DNA from 2 places in the Marinobacter sp. UBA2688 genome. Region 2 is predicted to be linked to the other one. Evidence: predicted binding sites of a transcription regulator. Region 2 holds the regulator's gene; the other holds the start of a gene.
The links. The regulator sigma-54, encoded in region 2, starts transcription at its own class of promoters, with help from an activator protein. The targets are predictions, from matches to a motif close to ANTGGCATNNANNTTGCTNT.
Positions count from the first base shown of each region.

Region 1 (4,189 bases), on a different contig from region 2:
GCTCTTCGATGTCGATGATGACGTTTTCGTACGGCTCCTGTTTAACACCATCGATCTCACGGATAACCACTTCCGGACGACCCACGGCGAGCTCAAAGTTCTCGCGGCGCATGTTTTCGATCAACACTGAGAGGTGCAGCTCGCCACGGCCGGATACCTTGAACTTATCTGCCGACTCACCTTCTTCAACTCGCAGAGCAACGTTGTGCAGCAGCTCTTTTTCCAAACGCTCTTTGATGTTGCGGCTGGTGACAAACTTACCTTCCTTGCCACAAAACGGTGAGTCGTTGACCTGGAACGTCATGGAAACCGTCGGCTCATCCACCGTCAACGGCGGCAAGGCTTCAACATTGGCCTGGTCACACAAGGTGTCAGAGATGTACAGCTCATCCATGCCGCTGACGCAAATAATGTCGCCCGCCTGCGCTTCGTCGACTTCAACACGCTGCAGCCCGGAATGGCCCATGATCTTGAGAATACGGCCCTGGCGCTTTTTGCCGTTGGCACCAATGGCCGTAACCGGAGAGTTGGTTTTAATCTTGCCGCGCATAATGCGGCCGATGCCAATAACGCCCAGGAAGCTGTTGTAGTCCAACTGAGAAATCTGCATCTGGAACGGACCGTCCCGGTCGACGTTGGGCGCAGGTACGTGATCAACGATGGCCTGGAAAACCGCGTCCATGTTGTCGTCCAGCTTTTCGTGATCCATTCCGGCAATGCCGTTCAGGGCACTGGCGTAGACAATCGGAAAGTCCAGCTGCTCATCGCTGGCGCCGAGGTTGTCGAACAAGTCGAACACCTGATCCACTACCCAGTCCGGGCGAGCTCCAGGGCGGTCAATCTTGTTCACGACGACAATCGGGTGCAGGCCCGCATCAAACGCTTTCTGGGTGACAAACCGGGTTTGTGGCATCGGGCCATCAATAGAGTCAACCACGAGCAACACGCAATCGACCATACTCATGACACGCTCGACTTCACCCCCGAAATCGGCGTGACCCGGGGTGTCCACGATATTGATGTCGTAGTCGTGCCACTTCAGCGCCGTGTTCTTGGCCAGAATGGTAATACCACGTTCTTTTTCCTGGTCATTGGAGTCCATGACACGCTCGTTTTCGAGCTCTTTGCGATCCAGAGTGCCGGACTGGCGAAGAAGCTGGTCAACCAGTGTGGTCTTGCCATGGTCAACGTGGGCGATGATGGCGATATTACGAAGTTTATCAATCACAACTATAATCCTGCAGCATGCACTGAATGACCTGAGAGGTCTTCAGTAGGCGCAAAGCCCCTTACATGCCGTCTCAAATCCGTAAAATGAATTTCATTTGTCGGGCCGGGAAGCCCGAATACCCCCTGAAGAAACTCAGCGTCTGTGCTGAATACCTGAGGCAAAAATGAAGTGGCGCGCAGTATATAGCAAACTCACTTGCGTTTATATGAAGAAAAACGCCTATCGAAGCAACAACCCATCTGCATCATTTTGGTGCATTATTTCAGCTATCGCACCGTTTTAACGCACCACGAAAGAGCGATAGGGCCACCCAATCAGCACATATCGCTCCAAAACAGCCCGAACGCCTTGGTATTGCGCACTTGTGGCGCATGCATCAAAAACTGGCAAGGCTATTGCTAAACCTTAAGCAGCCGAATTTGCAGGTAACTCGCAACAGCTTTTGTTAAGCTGCCCTACCTGAAAGAAAGATCGGGAGTCAGCACTGCTGAACGATCCGGCAACAATGTACACAGAAATCGCCCGCACGGCGGGATAACAGACGGAGCATGCACAATGTCCAAGACGATTGATCTGATCAAGGAACACGAAGTCAAATGGATCGACCTGAGATTCACTGACAGCCGTGGCAAAGAACAACACGTAACGCTGCCGGCCACCGAGGTGGACGAGGACTTTTTCAGCGACGGCAAGATGTTCGACGGCTCTTCAATCTCCGGCTGGAAAGGCATCAATGAATCCGACATGATTCTGATGCCGGACGACAGCACCTCCGTGCTGGACCCGTTCACCGAAGAAACCACACTGAACATTACCTGTGACATCGTAGAGCCTTCCACCATGCAGGGCTATGAGCGTGACCCACGCTCCGTTGCCCGCCGTGCGGAAGAGTACCTCAAGTCCACGGGCATCGCTGACGGTGCCCTGTTTGGTCCGGAACCTGAGTTCTTTGTTTTCGATTCTGTTAAATGGAATGTGGATATGCAGGGCGCTTCCTACCACATCCACTCTGAAGAAGCCGCCTGGGTATCCGGCGAAGACTTCGATCGCAACAACATCGGTCACCGCCCGGGTGTTAAAGGTGGTTACTTCCCGGTTCCGCCAGTGGATAGCCTGCACGACCTGCGTGGCGCCATGTGTGCCGCTATGGAATCCATGGGCCTGGAAATTGAGGTTCATCACCACGAAGTCGGCACCGCTGGCCAGTGTGAAATCGGCGTTGGCGCCAACACCCTGACCCGCAAGGCTGACGAAGTGCAGATTCTCAAGTACTGCGTACACAACGTGGCCCACGCCTACGGTAAAACCGCCACCTTCATGCCCAAGCCTGTGGTTGGTGATAACGGCTCCGGCATGCACGTACACATGTCCCTGAGCAAAGACGGCAAGAACCTGTTCGCAGGTGACAGCTATGCCGGCCTGAGCGAAGCAGCGCTTTACTATATCGGTGGTGTCGTCAAGCACGCCAAGGCCATCAACGCCTTTACCAACCCTGCAACCAATAGCTACAAGCGTCTGGTTCCGGGCTACGAAGCACCGGTTATGCTGGCCTACTCCGCCCGTAACCGTTCGGCCTCCATCCGTATTCCATACGTGAACAGCCCGAAAGCACGTCGTATCGAAGTGCGTTTCCCTGACCCGGCGGCCAACCCGTACCTGGCGTTCGCTGCATTGATGATGGCCGGCCTGGATGGTATCCAGAACAAGATCCACCCGGGCGATGCCATGGACAAGGATCTGTACGACCTGCCGAAGGAAGAAGCGCTGAACATTCCGAAGGTTGCTGAAACCCTGTCCGAAGCTCTGGATTGCCTGGCTGAAGATCATGAATTCCTGACCCGCGGCGGCGTGTTCACCGAGGACATGATTGCCGGCTACATCGATCTGAAGCGCGGTGAAGTTGAGAAACTGAACATGACCACGCATCCGGTCGAGTTCCAGCTCTACTACTCCTGCTGATCCGTTCGTAAGGATCAGCAACCCAGAGAAGCCCCGCCTTGCGCGGGGCTTTTTTGTGTACGGCCGCACATTTCGACCAGCCTTAACGGAATGTAACCAAGCTGCCGGGTAATGGCGTTGAAATACTCATGACTGGCGCTGATAATCGGGTAAAACAATCAGACAGGTTGTCTCTATGAACGCACGGCTTGCACTACTCTCTGGCATTGTCGCTCTTGCGGCGCTTCCGGTTTCCGCCGAGGTCTATCGTCAGGTGGATGCTCAGGGCAACGTTACCTATACCGACGAGCCCTCGGAAGGCACCCCTGCTGAGGAGATCAAGGTAAAACCGGTCACCACGGTCACTCTGCCAAAACTCGAAGCGGTTCGGGAGCCAGAGCGGTTGCGGGAAAAAGTGCAACAGGAAGGCTCCGTCTACGACAGCGTCCGCTTCCTCGCGCCGGGTGATGACCAGGCCTTCCACAGTGGCAGCGGCGACGTGGAATTCCGCGTGACCAGTTCACCTGGCCTTCGGGGCAGCCACAAGTACGAAGTAACTCTCGACGGCCAACCGGTTGGCCAGAGCGCTTCCGGGACAGTGATGGTGCGCAATGTGTTTCGCGGCACCCACGATGCAGGCGTCAATATCGTCGACAGCAACGGTGTTACCGTCAAGAGCGGCGAAACCATTACCTTCACCATCCACCGGCCCAGCGTCAACAACTGATGCACCCTTCCGGGGCCCCGACCGTTTCGGGCCGGGGCGCCATACAAACGCAGACCTGTAGCGGTTAGCGAACCACCACGCCATTCCTGCTTGCCCCATTTTAGTGCGGTCGCACCATAAAAAAGCCATACTCTGACCATTCCCAGAGCGGATATCCGCGGGCAGGCTTTACGCAATGATATTTCTGCACTACACCACGCCGTGTTCACAGGCCTGTAACCCGCATGCCCGCTAAATGCGCACTGTCATCGCCACGAACAGCCAATGTGGTTCGTTTTTTGCAAAACTGCCTT
Region 1 is NZ_DELU01000025.1:38,099-42,287, reverse strand. It holds gene typA (translational GTPase TypA) at 1-1,228, opposite strand, end outside; gene glnA (glutamate--ammonia ligase) at 1,787-3,190, shown strand; gene B3M52_RS15385 (DUF4124 domain-containing protein) at 3,366-3,896, shown strand.
Region 1: a site for sigma-54 is predicted at 1,614-1,633, ahead of glnA (glutamate--ammonia ligase). Genes of this name have one in related genera too.

Region 2 (4,189 bases):
TCTTTCCCAGCCGGCTGGGAGAGTTCTGGTTGGTGGCTTCCTGTGTGAGGGGGAACAGGAGGCCAATGGGCAGGTTGTCAATGCAGTAAAAGCCCAGGTCTTCCAGAACATGTAACGCGGTACTTTTCCCGGAACCTGATCGGCCGCTGACGATGATCAGTTTCATAGCCCGTTCACCTTGGATGTGGAGTTGTTCAGCTTGTTTCGGCTGTCATCCGGCGATAGAGAGAGCCTGCATCAGTGCACTGACGCAGCTGGTCGCAGAATGCACGTTCGTTGAACTTCTCAGCAAGTTGGCTCAAAAGCTCAAGATGCTCGCTGGTGGCTTCCTTGGGGACAATCAAGGTGAAGACGAGGTCCACCGGCTGGTTGTCGATAGCATCGAACGCAACGCCTTCTTCCAGGGTCAGCAAAACGCCAACCACGTGATCCAGCCCTTCCAGTCTGCAGTGGGGGATCGCGATGCCCTGTCCGATACCCGTACTCCCCAGTCGCTCCCGTGCGACCAGATTAGTGAATATCTGGGTGTCGCTGAGCAAAGCGTCGTGTTGCTGGATCTGCTCGGCAATGGTTTCCATAACCCGCTTTTTGCTAGAGGCAGGCACCCGGCAAAGGGTTAGCTCCGGCGCGAGAATGTTCTCGATAGTCAGGGATGTGTCGGTCATGAATCGACTGCATTTCCGTAAAAAAAGGCTGCGGCACGTGTTGCATGGTTAGCCAGTGCCGCAGCTCGATTAACTGTCATGCCGGGGGCGTCGTCCTAGCGGGCGCCGTTCCCGTGCATCCGGTCTACGTTCTTTTCCTTGTGCTTTAGAATCTGCCTGTCCAGCTTGTCTACCAGTCCATCAATGGCAGCGTACATATCGCTGTTTTCGGCCTTTGCGTGAATCTCACCACCTATCACGTGAAGCGTAGCTTCCGCCATCTGGCGCACTTTTTCCACCTCAAGGGTAACCTGGCAATTGCTGATATGGTCGAAGTGCCGCTCAAGCTTTTCAAATTTGCCTGATACGTAATCTTTCAGTGCGGGAGTCAGTTCTACGTGATGGCCTGAAATATTGAGTTGCATAGGCTTCTCCTGTTTTCAGCTTGCCGGCACCCGTTAGGATACCGGCTGTGTGCCACAGCGTTATGCTGCAGGCGGTATACTTTCAGGAAAGGGCTCTCCCCGTGAGGCCGGGAACAGACGCTTCCTACACCAATCGCTTTCGCTCGTTGGACGGAGGAATGTGCATTGCCTCGCGATACTTGGCCACGGTTCGTCTAGCCACCTTGATACCCTGGTCTCCTAGCATGGCTGCAATTTTGCTATCGCTCAATGGCTTTTTCGGAGTTTCCGTTGCAATCAGCTTCTTGATCATCGCGCGGATTGCCGTGGATGAGCACTCTCCACCCTCGTCGGTACTGACATGGCTCGAGAAAAAATACTTAAGTTCAAATATGCCCCGCGGCGTGTGCATGTATTTCTGGGTGGTGACCCTTGAAATGGTCGACTCGTGCATTTCCACCGCCTGGGCAATATCCGAGAGAATCAATGGTTTCATGGCTTCCTCGCCATGATCCAGAAATCCCTGCTGGTGCTCGACAATGCGCGTGGCCACCTTAAGCAGGGTTTCGTTGCGGCTCTGCAGGCTCTTGATGAACCACTTTGCCTCCTGCAACTGGTCCCGCAGGTAGGTGTTGTCAGCACTGCTGTCCGCACGCTTTATAAGAGAAGCATAGCTTGCATTCACACGAATGCGCGGTGCAATTTCAGGATTCAGTTCCACGCGCCAGCGTTCATTGTGCTTGCGCACGATTACATCCGGGATGACGTAGTCTGGCTCGGCCTGATCCAGGGTGTCGCCGGGACGGGGGTTTAACCCGGTAATAAGTGCCAGAACGTCCCGTAGCTGCTCTTCTTTCAGGCGGCTGCGGCGTAACAGCTGGGCGTAATCACGGTTGCCCAGCAGGTTTATGTAGTGGGTAATCACCAGTCGCGCCTGAGCCAGCCAGGGTGTTTCCGGGGGCAGCTGATTCAGCTGGATCAGCAGACATTCCTGCAGATTACGGGCGAACACGCCGGGTGGATCGAAGTGCTGCAGGCGATGAAGAACGGCTTCCACTTCGTCCAGTTCCAGCGGGTCTTCGTCGGATTCGTCCACCATGCCTGAATGAATTTCTTCAAGCGGAGAGGTCAGGTAGCCGTGGTTATCAACCGCATCCATCAGGGCATGGGCGATGGCCTGATCCCGCTCGCTCATGGGCGTCAGGTTCAGTTGCCATTCCAGGTGGTCCTGGAGCGTTTCGGTGGGGGAGTTACGGGTTTCGAAGTCGTGGTCGTTTTCGTCGTCGTTACGGGCTGCTGACGCGGGGGCTGACTGGTAAATGTCATCCCAGGCGGTGTCGACGGGAAGATCATCGGGAATGGTGTCGGGACTGTCCGTTTCTGATGACCAGTCAGGTCCGTTTTCGGATTCGTCCCACTCAGTAGCGGTGTCTGAAGCGGTGTTGGATTCCTCGGTTGACGCCGTTTCAGACGACTCGTTGTCACTGTCCGTTGATTCCGGATTCTGGTTGTCGTCGTCTTCGGAGGTTTCCAGCATTGGGTTGGATTCCAATGCCTGCTGGATTTCCTGCTGGAGGTCCAGGGTGGAGAGCTGCAGAAGCCTGATAGCCTGTTGCAGCTGGGGCGTCATGGTCAGGCTTTGGCCCAGCTTTAACTGTAGTGAGGCTTTCATAACCATGGTTCAGGATCCGTCACTCGGTCTCTCTCTTCCGTCACTCAGGCTCTCTCTTTACGTCATCAGGGCGCTTTCTGGAGCCCAGGTTGCACAAAAACTCTTTGTATGCTGGCTACTTGCCGCACCAAGCAAGTTCTTTGCCGAGTGTACTACAGGCGAAACTCGTTGCCCAGATACACTTCCTTGACCTGCTGGTTGGCCAGTATATCGTCCGAATTACCAGAGGCAATGATGTGGCCGCCGCTGACAATGTAGGCATTCTCGCAGATGTCGAGGGTTTCCCGCACGTTGTGGTCGGTGATCAGTACGCCGATACCCTTGTCCCGCAAGTGTCGGATGATCTGCTTGATGTCGCTCACCGAGATCGGGTCGACTCCGGCGAAGGGTTCGTCCAGCAGGATGAACGCCGGCTCCATCGCCAGCGCCCGGGCAATTTCCACCCGTCGTCGCTCGCCGCCTGACAGGGCCATGCCGACGCTATCGCGGATGTGGGTAATGTGAAACTCTTCAAGCAGTTCCTCTAACTTGGCCTCCCGGTCAGCGCGTTTGAGTTCGCGGCGGGTTTCCAGGATCGCCAGTATGTTGTCGCGTACGGTAAGCTTGCGGAACACGGATGCTTCCTGGGGCAGGTACCCGATTCCCTTGCGGGCACGACCATGCATGGGCAGCGGCGTTATGTCCTGATTGTCGATGGTGATTCGACCGTTGTCGGCGGGAACCAGGCCAACAATCATGTAGAAACACGTCGTTTTGCCCGCGCCATTGGGGCCGAGTAAGCCGACGATCTCGCCACTGCGAATTTCCAGGGAAACGTCGATGACGACCTTCTTCTGTTTGTAGCTTTTTGCGAGGTTACTGGCCCTGAGAACTGCCATCGATGTCCTGTCCGTTAGGGTTGTTATCTGGATTGCTACCGGCGTTGCCGCGCGGCTGGATGACCATTTCGACGCGACCGCTGCCATCGCCCTGGTCAGCAGAGCCTTCTGCGGTCACCACGCGTTCGGCGCTGTCATAATGAATGACGTCGCCCCGGAACAGGTTGCCGCCCTGTTCGATCACAGCTTCGCGCTGAAAGGTAACCCGGTTGTCGGAGGCGGACCAGGTGATCGTTAGCGCACGGGCGTCGGTTTCGCCCTGGCCTTCCATGGCAGGCTGGCGGTAGCGTGCCGGGGTACCGGTGGCTTCAATGCGGCTGACGCCATTCACATCCCGGTGGAGTACAACTTTGTCCGCCATAAGGTTGGCATCGCCCTGGCTCATTTCAACCGAGCCGGTATAGGTTGCAATGCCCTGGCCTTCGTCGAGCCGCGCGTTGTCGGCATTGACCCTGATGGGTTGGTCAGACTCAAGATCAAAGGCCGCGGCGAACGGCATGCCCACGGTCATTGTCAGCGCCAGGACAATCGCTGAGACTGCCGGGCGCGATGCCACCGGTTGGTGCCTATTGCGGTGAGGGTTGGGCATGA
Region 2 is NZ_DELU01000007.1:110,218-114,406, reverse strand. It holds gene rapZ (RNase adapter RapZ) at 1-166, opposite strand, end outside; gene ptsN (PTS IIA-like nitrogen regulatory protein PtsN) at 195-665, opposite strand; gene hpf (ribosome hibernation promoting factor) at 761-1,069, opposite strand; gene B3M52_RS01895 (RNA polymerase factor sigma-54) at 1,194-2,720, opposite strand; gene lptB (LPS export ABC transporter ATP-binding protein) at 2,873-3,598, opposite strand; gene lptA (lipopolysaccharide transport periplasmic protein LptA) at 3,576-4,109, opposite strand.